Regions from separate parts of the Prevotella sp. HMSC073D09 genome, predicted to be linked through region 2. Evidence: riboswitches for the same ligand, from Rfam matches in the RefSeq annotation. Region 2 holds a riboswitch; each other region holds the start of a gene.
The links. A riboswitch is a leader RNA that binds a small molecule or an ion and turns the genes downstream of it on or off. The one in region 2 is predicted to bind cobalamin.

Region 1 (3,282 bases), on a different contig from region 2:
TTCTTAGGTTGTGCAAAAAGCTGCAAACCAGCCATTGCAGGCAACGATTGTTTGAGGTTAAGTTGCAGGCTGTTCAGCGTTATGGGCTGCAAATTGCCCTCGGTATGCAGGTTAATCAGCAGCAAGGACTGACGTGTAGCACCCGGCGAAACAGCTGCCGTAGATGCTTGGCGCACGTCTACGCTAGCCAACGACATGGCTTTGGGGATGTATTCGCTTACTTTGGCTACGAAACCTTTGGCCGCATAGTAGCTGTCGTTGGGGTTGAACACGATGGTTAATGCACCATCGGGCGATTGCGAACGTAGCGTTTGGCCGGGTCCGCGCTGTTTGTCGGCGGGCGAAGTAAGTTCCCAAAGCTTGCGCCCTTTCGTTCCTATGCCTTCGTACACAATGAATTTGGCACGCACACCGACGTCGGTACGTGACGAATACACAATATCGAACTTGGAAAAATCTATCTGAACCACATGCCCAGCGTGCAGTGGAGTGAAGGTGGTAATGCGGTCGCGCGAGCCCCCTTCGTAGTAATCGTTGTACGAATTGGTTTTAGACTGAAACGTCAACCCGCCATTTACGCGCTTTTGATGCGTTCCTTCGAGTGCGTAAACCATGTTTTCTACCGCCCGTTCGCCTGTTGGCAGTGGTGCGGGGAGGGCATGTTGACCATCGGAAAGCGCCAGTTGAGCGAGCGAAAGGGCAAGCGTGTTATGGTTTTCGGCCTCGTCTGCCACGTCGCAACCCAACCAAAAGAAGTTGTCGCCCGAACGAAGTGCAGGCTTGGCGGCTATGTTTAGCACCACTTCGCCGTTTTGCACGATGCCATCGGCTATGCGATGGGCGGTTGAAAAGTCGGTGGCCGATGTGCTTTGATATAGCTGAATGGCAGCTATCGGTCCGCTAGCTTTGAGCGTTAAGCCGTTAAGGGTGAGTGCAGGTTCGGTGTTTTCTGTACGAACATTAAAGCCCAACAGCGGTTGAGCCTTGTCGCCAGCGGTCAGCGAGGCATCTTTCATGGGCGAAATGGTTACATCGCGAAAGCGCATCGGTTGAGGAGTGAAAAGACTTACCACGGCTTTAAACCCATTGGAGCGGAAGGCCGTGGTGCTACCAAACTCTACTGTGAGTGCGCCTTGCGGGTTGGTGGCTTTCACAATGGGCGTAGTGCCCTTGGCTATGGTGGCCAGAAGTTGGTCGTCGCGTACCTCCGTGCCATCGTAAACGCGGATAAACTGCTTGTACATGCTACCTTCGAAGATGTCTACCAGCTTGAAATCTACTTGCACTTTCTTGTCCGTAACCTTGGGAATAAAGGTTACGCTGCTTGTTTTTCCGTCCTTAAATTCGGGCGAAGTCTGCCCATTTGGTCCGCCGTCGTCGTAAAAGTCAATTGGCGTTTCATCCACATCAATGGATTTGGGCGTAAGTTCCATGCGCACTTCTCTGTTTTGTGCCGTAGCCACAAGGGGCGAAAAGGCATAAAGAAAGAGGGCGCAAAGAACCATGAAAAGTTGTTTTTGCTTCATAATTATTGTGATGTTAATGTTGATTTACATGTTGTTTGCGCTGCACGCACAGCGAAAGCACAGAGGGCTTTTAATCTGATACAAAGTGAAAAGACATGATTTAACGAAATGAAATGCTACAAAGCACGCCAGCGAAAGCGTGCCGAATGCGCCGAACCTAACCCAAGAGGCCACACGAACGCGTGCAACGGCAGGTATTCTGACTTGTTGCCAGGCAGTAAACGTCTTCCCAAACACCGTGTTCAGTGACCTAGTGTTTACGCCGCCAAGGGCAACTCACAGCAGCCGGACTGTACGGGTTTTTCACCCGTTTCCCTTTTAAACGCCATACTCGACGTACCTGTTGCTGATGCAAAGGTACGAAAAAACATGCGCATTAGCTGCCAACTCCAATCTAATTAGGATGCGGCAAACAATGCCCATAAACAGCACAAGCAACTTATACGCCAAAACACGCATACCCAAATACAAAGCCATGCCCCCTAACAAACGGCATTGCCCCACCCCAACCCTTGGCGTTATGCAAACCACTTACCCATTTTTAGCGCCATCCCACATGCCCAATCAAAAACTTACACAATTGTTTTGTCGTCTGATTAAAAATTCGGATATTTGCATATTGTTTAAATATCAACCCTAAAAAAGAACATTTATCACAGCGTTATGCGGAAAGTAATCGGAGTAGGTGAAACGGTGTTAGACATCGTTTTCAAGCACGAACAGCCCATAGGAGCCTTGCCTGGGGGGTCGGTTTTCAACACTATCGTATCGCTAGGGCGCGTGGGAGCCGACGCAACATTCATCTCGGCCGTAGGAAACGACCGTGTTGGAACCAACGTTATCAGTTTCTTAAAAGACAATGGCGTGCAGGCCGATTACGTAACGAAGTGCGATGAGGGACAAACACCCATCTCGTTGGCCTTCCTGAACGAGCGAAACGATGCCGAATACCTGTTCTATCGCGACAATAAGAAGAACAATCCGGAGTTTGCTTACCCCGACGTGCAGGCCGACGACATCGTTGTGTTCGGTTCTTACTACGCCGTTAGTCCTGCCACACGGCCACAAGTGGTTTCGTTCCTAGAATATGCGCACAACCGCGGGGCCATCATCTACTACGACGTGAACTTCCGTTCGGGCCACCGAACCGACGTGATGCGCATAACGCCCAACTTGTTAGAGAACTACGAGTATGCCGACGTGGTGCGCGGAAGTAGGGAAGACTTCGAGGTGCTTTATCGCCTGTCCGACCCTGCTAAGGTGTACGCTGCCGAGGTTTCTTTCTATTGCAAGCGGTTTGTTTACACCGATGGAGCCAACCCCGTGCAGCTACGTGCCGACGGCGGCTTTTGCGAAAGCTATGCCGTTGGCGACACACAGCCCGTTAGCACCATTGGGGCAGGCGACAATTTCAACGCCGGATTTATCTTCGGCATGCTGAAATTGGGCGTTACAAGGCAACGCCTTATCGACGGATTGACCAAAGAACAATGGAACAAGATAATGAGTTACGCCCTGGCTTTCTCGGCCGAAAGCTGCAAGGGAACGGATAACTATGTGCCGAAAGGTTGGAAACCAGAGTGAAAAAAGCCTCACCCCCAACCCCTCTCCAAGGGGAGAGGGGATGATTAGCATTGCTACTTTGCCTCATCAACCACATAATAAGACAAATGTATCGGTAACTCGTTAACTTGTTAACTAACGAACTCGTCAACTTGTTAACTTGTCAACTCGTTAACTAACGAGCCCGTTAACA
Region 2 (3,282 bases):
AAAGCTGTAATTCAGTTGCCATTGCTTGTAGTTTGCACCAACAATGGCCGAACCACTATGCCAAGGGATATAGGGTATCTGATGCTTGTAATACGAGTCGGAAGGGTTAGTTACGTCTCTTGCCTGCTGATAAGTATATTGCAAACGCCCCGTAAACGAAAGTTCGGGCGATGGTTGCATGGTTGTTTCGGCTTGTAGGTCGATGCCTTTGATATGCACTTTGCCGAGGTTAAGCATGGTCCATCTAAACTGTTGACCTTTGGGATAGGCCACAATCTTATCGCTCATGCTGTTGAAATAGCCGTCCACTTGCAGCCTAAAACCACGTATTAAAGATGCTCTGTATGTTTTTTCCCATACCGCCCCCACGTTATATTGCACTGCCGTTTCGGGTTTTAGCAACGCATTGCCAATCTCAGTGTAATACAACTCGTTGAAAGTGGGCATGCGAAAACTTTTCTTGGCAAAGGCGCGAAACGAGAAAGCCTTGCTGGTAAAGGGATAGAGGTTGACGAAGAGGGCAGGGGAGAACACGCTGTGGCTTGGTTCGTCTACCATTGTACGTGTGTGGTCTTTGACAAATGTACCCAAAACCGAGGCTTGTAGTTTAAGGCGGCGATAATCTATGGCAGTGGCCAACGAGATAAAGTTGCTGAAACGATGGGGAAAAACAAAGAGACGAGTATCCGAATCGAGCTTGTTCCACTTGAAATCGTAACTTAAACTAACCGACCAATTGGGCATCAGTTCCAACACATTGGCCGTAGACAGATATATTTCTTGCTGCTTGTAGGTGTTGTTTACGGGCAGTTGGGTTGGGTCGTTATTGACGTAATGGGTGTGATAGTAGGCGTATTTGGCCAACCACTGCGTGGAAAAAGCATCGGAGAAACTTTTTTGGAAACGCAATTGTGAGAAGTGATTATGGTCCGACTGCCTTTCGCCGCGCCGCCATACGTTGTTAACAATGGCCCCAGGTATTCCGCGTTGCGAATTATAGGTGTAAGCTTTCCAATTCCACATGCCGTGGTCAATCACGCCGTGCACGTTTGCTTCAGCCCTTAATGCCCAAATGTCTCCGTTTTGGCGTATGGCTGTGGTGTCGTAAGCCACAGAGCGGTCTTGGTTGTGGCGCAGATAACGAAAGCGATACTTACCACTAGACGTGAGATAGCCCATACTAAGCGAGGCGTTAACGGCCTGACTAAGTCGGTTTTCCCATAAACCCGATAGCCGATAGGTGTCGCTAGAAGCGCGACCAGCTTTAAATCTAAGGTTAAAGGGCTTGTTTATGTCGAAACGAGGCGTGCGTGTACGAATATAAACCGAACCCGCATTGCCGAAATCGCTTGCTGGTTGGAAAATGGCACTCTTCTGTCCATTGTATAAAGTAATCTCCTCTACGTTGTCTAACGATAGCTGTCCAAGGTCGATTTGTCCGTTTTGAGCATTGCCCAGCTCAATTCCATCGTAGAAAATGCCGAGGTGATTGGTGCCCATACTACGTATGTTAACCGTTTTCAGTCCGCCAACGCCGCCGTAGTCTTTTATTTGCAGTCCTGAAAAGTAGCGTAAGGCATCGGCCACACTGTGTGCGTTCAGCCTTTCAAGCACGGCTCCATCTAGCTTTTGCGAGGGAATAACCTCGCGAAAGGTGTTTTTAGACACGACAACAACCTCGCGTACATGTTGTACCGAGTCTAATGCCAACTGCCGTTTTGTATCCTGACCATGAGCAGATGCAGCGAAGAACAACGCCGCACAAGCCAAAAAGAAATGTACGCTCTGCATATTTCAAGTTCTTATCTTATAACCTTTCCTCGAGGTTAAATTAAAGATAAATGGCAATGGCAGGTCTTCTGACTTTGTAACCCGACCACAAACGCCTTCCCGAATTTCACTTGACAGAGTTCAGTGGCGCAATGTTTGTGGCCAGTAAAGGTTACTTACAGCAGCGGGACTGTTCGGGATTTTCACCCGATTCCCTTTTAATCGCTCGTAAGCGAACCTATTGCCTAGTTGTGCAAAGGTAGTGATAATATGTGGAATATGCAAGCATGATGTGCGGCGAGCTTAGTATGCGCACAGGCAGAGCCACCAATTAACTCGCCCTCACACTTGCATCTCGCCAAGAACACGCACTATTAGTCTTGAAAATAAACCCTATTTACCCTGTTGCTGATGCCCGTAAGCACCTCGTAAGGAATGGTTTGCAGCGCGTCAGACAGCACCGTTACGGGCAAGTTGTCGCCGAAGATCTCCACACTATCGCCTTCGTTACAGTCTATCCCCGTTACATCTATCATGGCTACGTCCATGCAGATATTGCCAACATACTCTGCTCGTTGGTTGTTCACCAAACAATAGCCGTTGCGGTTGCCCAATCGCCTGTTCAATCCATCTGCATAGCCAATGGGTATAGCCGCTATCACGCTATCGTGTTCAATCGTTCCGCGGCGCGAATAGCCCACAGTCTCACCAGCCTTAACCTTGTGTAGTTGCAGGATTGTAGTGCGCAACGTACTCACATTGTTGATGATTGCGTTGTTTCGAGGGTTGATTCCGTATAGGCCTAGGCCCAAGCGGCACATGTCTAACTGACGTTGCGGAAAATGTTCGATGCCTGCTGAGTTGTCGATGTGGCGCAAAATATGGTGTTCGAAGGCAGCCTGCAACATCTTGCTACCTTTATCAAAACATTCAAACTGCCGTTGCGAGAAGTTGTCGAACTGGTCGGCATCAGCCCCAACAAAGTGCGAAAACACCGATTTGGGTATCAAGGCGTTTTGGTTGTGCAGGCGTTCTATCAGTCGCGGAACATCTTTTTCGGGGTCGAACCCTAGGCGATGCATGCCTGTATCCAGCTTGATATGCACGGGAAACCCCGTTACACCCTCTTTCTCGGCGGCCTTAATGAGTGCCTCCAACAGGCGGAAACTATACACCTCCGGTTCCAAATCGTAGTCGAACATGGTTTTGAAGGCCGTCATTTCGGGATTCATAATCATGATGTTGCTGCTTATTCCGTTGCGTCTTAGCGTTGCCCCTTCGTCGGCTACGGCCACCGCAAGGTAGTCCACGCGGTGGTCTTGCAGAGTCTTTGCTATCTCTACGGCTCCTGCACCATAGCCGTCTGCCTTAATCATACACACCAACTTGGTATTGGGATGCATCATTGCGCGGTAATAGTTCAGGTTATCTACCATCGCGTTAAGGTTCACTTCGAGTGTGGTTTCGTGCACTTTCTTCACCATGAGTTCGGTCAATTGGTCGAAACCAAAA
Region 3 (3,282 bases), on a different contig from region 2:
TTTCGAAAAAAGTTTGCGGCAAAACAACAAAGAGCACCATCTTCTTTCATGGCTTTGGCATCCTTATAAAAAAGCAACAACGAGAGCATCCACTACGGATGGCTCTCGTTGTTGCAAAAAAAACACGTTTAGTTTGTAACCTTAGGTGCCTTTACTCACCCAATATCTGCTGTGCGTGTTCCTTTACCTTAATCTCCTTGGGCTGCATAATACGGGTTATCACACCCTCTTCGTTGATGACGAACGTGGTGCGGAACGTGCCGAAATACTTGCGGCCATACATGCTTTTCTCGCCCCAAACGCCAAATTCCTCCACCAATTTATGCTCGGTATCTGCTATGAGCGGAAACGGCAAGTCGTTTTTCTCGATGAATTTCTTATGCGATTTCTCGTCGTTTATGCTCACACCAACCACAGCATAGCCCTGTTTTTGCAGTTCGGCATAGTTGTCGCGCAGGTTACAAGCCTGCGTAGTGCAGCCCGAAGTGAGGTCTTTGGGGTAGAAATACAGCACCAATTTCTTACCTTTAAAGTCGCTTAGGCGTACTTCGTTGCCGTTCTCGTCGCGCCCCAACACATCGGGAGCCTTTGTTCCTATTTCCATCATGATGATAATTCTTTTTCTATTGTTTGTTGGTACAAAGGTAAACATTAATTTCCGAAAAGCCTTATCCGCCACCAAAACACATTTTCGCCCCACATAACGCCCAACAAATGTTTCGCCCTTTGCGGTAAAATGAGTACCTTTGTGCCCGAATTGGTTTGCCAGGGCCCAGTGCTAGGCGATTAAAAGGGAACGGGGTGCAACTCTCCGACTGTCCCGCAGCTGTAAGTTCTTTACGGTTTTCTTCCAGAGGCGGTATCTAAAAAGCCACTAAACATGCAGTGTCAGCGCAAGCATGCTTTTTAGATAACGCTGTTACATAAGCCACTGTTTCGGTCCAATCGCATGGTTTGGCGAACCGAATTGGGAAGGCGAAGAGAATTAGAACAAAGTCAGAAGACCTGCCCGTTCGTCAAAAGTGCCGTTCCACTCGTGGGAATAGGGAACGCCACGAAACGTTTTTTAAATCAATAAGCAAGTCAAAGTTATCTCATGGACATAACCAAGAGAAATGGTTCGGTGGCTCCCTTCGACAGGGAAAAGATTGCCACGGCCATCAAAAAGAGTTTTATCAGCACAGGGCGACCCATCGTGGAAGACGAAATACACAACGTAGCTATCGCCGTTGAGCAAGTTATCATAACCCATCCGGCAAAACAAAACGTTGAATGTATTCAGGACGAGGTGGAACGGAGCCTTATGCAACGCGGCTTTTATGCCGAGGCTAAGAGCTATATTCTGTTTCGTTGGCAGCGAACCGAACAGCGAAAATACCTCAATAGGATTGCCAACACCCTGCAACAAACCGAAATTGCGCCCGTGTTGAAAGGCATCGCGGCCGACTTCGAGCCAGAGTTGTACCCCATTGCAGCACTCGCCGAGAAGTTCATGGGCTTTGTTAAGGCCGACATGAACGGGCGCGACAAGCTGTCGGCCTTGATAAAAGCCGCCGTGGAACTTACTTCGGCCGAGGCTCCTAATTGGGAATTTATCGCGGCTCGACTGCTTAGCTATCGCCTGCAACGCGACCTAGAAACGTTCGAACAAGCAGAAGACATACAATCTTTTGCCCAAAAGGTGCGCCATTTGGCCAGTCAGAACCTCTACGGAACTTACATTGTCGATGCTTATACCGAGAGCGAACTGCAACAGGCGGCATCGTTTATCGACGAAGAACGCAACAAGCTGCTCAACTATTCGGGGCTCGACCTCCTTATCAAACGTTATGTTATCAGGTCGTTTGCGCACAAACCCGTTGAAAGCGTGCAAGAAATGTTCCTCGGCATTGCCCTACATCTGGCCATGAACGAAGGCGAAAACCGACTGCATTGGGTGAAAAAGTTCTACGACATGCTTAGCCGTCTGGAAGTAACTATGGCCACACCCACCCTAGCCAATGCGCGTAAGCCTTTCCATCAGTTGTCAAGCTGTTTCATCGACACCGTGCCCGATAGTCTTGAAGGAATCTACCGCAGCATCGACAACTTTGCCCAAGTGAGCAAGTTTGGCGGTGGCATGGGCCTTTACTTCGGCAAGGTAAGGGCCGCGGGCGGACGCATTCGCGGTTTTAAAGGTGCCGCAGGTGGTGTGGTTAGGTGGATGAAGTTGGTGAACGACACCGCTGTGGCCGTAGACCAATTGGGCGTTCGCCAAGGCGCAGTGGCCGTTTACCTAGATGTTTGGCACAAAGACCTGCCCGAATTTCTACAATTACGCACCAACAACGGCGACGACCGAATGAAAGCGCACGACATCTTCCCAGCCGTGTGTTACCCCGACTTGTTTTGGCGAATGGCGCAACAAGACCTCAATCAGGATTGGCACATGTTCTGCCCCAACGAAGTTCTAACTACGCGCGGTTACTCGCTAGAAGACTTCTACGGCGAGGCATGGGAGGAGAAATACCACGAATGCGTGGCCGACAAACGCCTTTCGCGCCGAACGATGACCATTAAAGACGTTATCCGTCTTGTTCTCCGTTCGGCTGTTGAAACAGGAACGCCCTTCACTTTCAACCGCGACATCGTTAACCGAGCCAACCCCAACGGTCACAACGGCATCATCTATTGTTCTAATCTCTGCACAGAGATTGCCCAAAACATGAAGGCCATCGAAGAGGTGAGCAATGAAGTGCTGACCAAAGACGGCGATACCGTGGTGGTACGTACGGTTAAGCCGGGCGACTTCGTGGTTTGCAACTTGGCTAGCCTTTCGCTTGGCAACTTGCCGTTAGAAAACGAGGACTATCTCAACGATATAGTAGCGACTGTTGTGCGTGCACTCGACAATGTTATCGACCTGAACTTCTACCCCGTGCCATACGCCCAAATCACCAACCACCGCTATCGCAGCATTGGCCTGGGTGTAAGCGGATATCACCACGCATTAGCCCTGAGAGGCATTAAATGGGAGAGCGAAGAACACTTGCAATTTGTAGATCAAGTGTTCGAACGCATCAACCGCGCCGCTATCGAGGCCAGTTCTTCCTTGGCCAAAGAGAAAGGCGCTTACGCTTACTTCGAGGGAAGCGACTGGCAAACGGGCGCTTACTTCGAAAAGCGCAACTACAACTCGCCCCAATGGCAGCAAACGGCTCAACGCGTAAAGGAGCAAGGAATGCGCAACGCCTACCTACTGGCCATCGCCCCCACAAGTAGCACCAGCATTGTAGCCGCAAC

Region 1: it holds a riboswitch for cobalamin, as region 2 does, so the genes downstream of both, HMPREF2955_RS10640 (right-handed parallel beta-helix repeat-containing protein) here and HMPREF2955_RS02100 (TonB-dependent receptor) in region 2, are expected to answer to the same signal.
Region 3: it holds a riboswitch for cobalamin, as region 2 does, so the genes downstream of both, HMPREF2955_RS12770 (ribonucleoside-diphosphate reductase subunit alpha) here and HMPREF2955_RS02100 (TonB-dependent receptor) in region 2, are expected to answer to the same signal.

What each region holds. Positions count from the first base shown of each region.
Region 1 is NZ_KV815118.1:121,185-124,466, forward strand. It holds gene HMPREF2955_RS10640 (right-handed parallel beta-helix repeat-containing protein) at 1-1,526, opposite strand, end outside; cobalamin riboswitch at 1,698-1,885, opposite strand; gene HMPREF2955_RS10645 (carbohydrate kinase family protein) at 2,190-3,110, shown strand.
Region 2 is NZ_KV815045.1:9,566-12,847, reverse strand. It holds gene HMPREF2955_RS02100 (TonB-dependent receptor) at 1-1,791, opposite strand, end outside; cobalamin riboswitch at 1,832-2,027, opposite strand; gene HMPREF2955_RS02095 (bifunctional UDP-N-acetylmuramoyl-tripeptide:D-alanyl-D-alanine ligase/alanine racemase) at 2,145-3,282, opposite strand, start outside.
Region 3 is NZ_KV815128.1:89,529-92,810, forward strand. It holds gene bcp (thioredoxin-dependent thiol peroxidase) at 152-604, opposite strand; cobalamin riboswitch at 742-1,028, shown strand; gene HMPREF2955_RS12770 (ribonucleoside-diphosphate reductase subunit alpha) at 1,097-3,282, shown strand, end outside.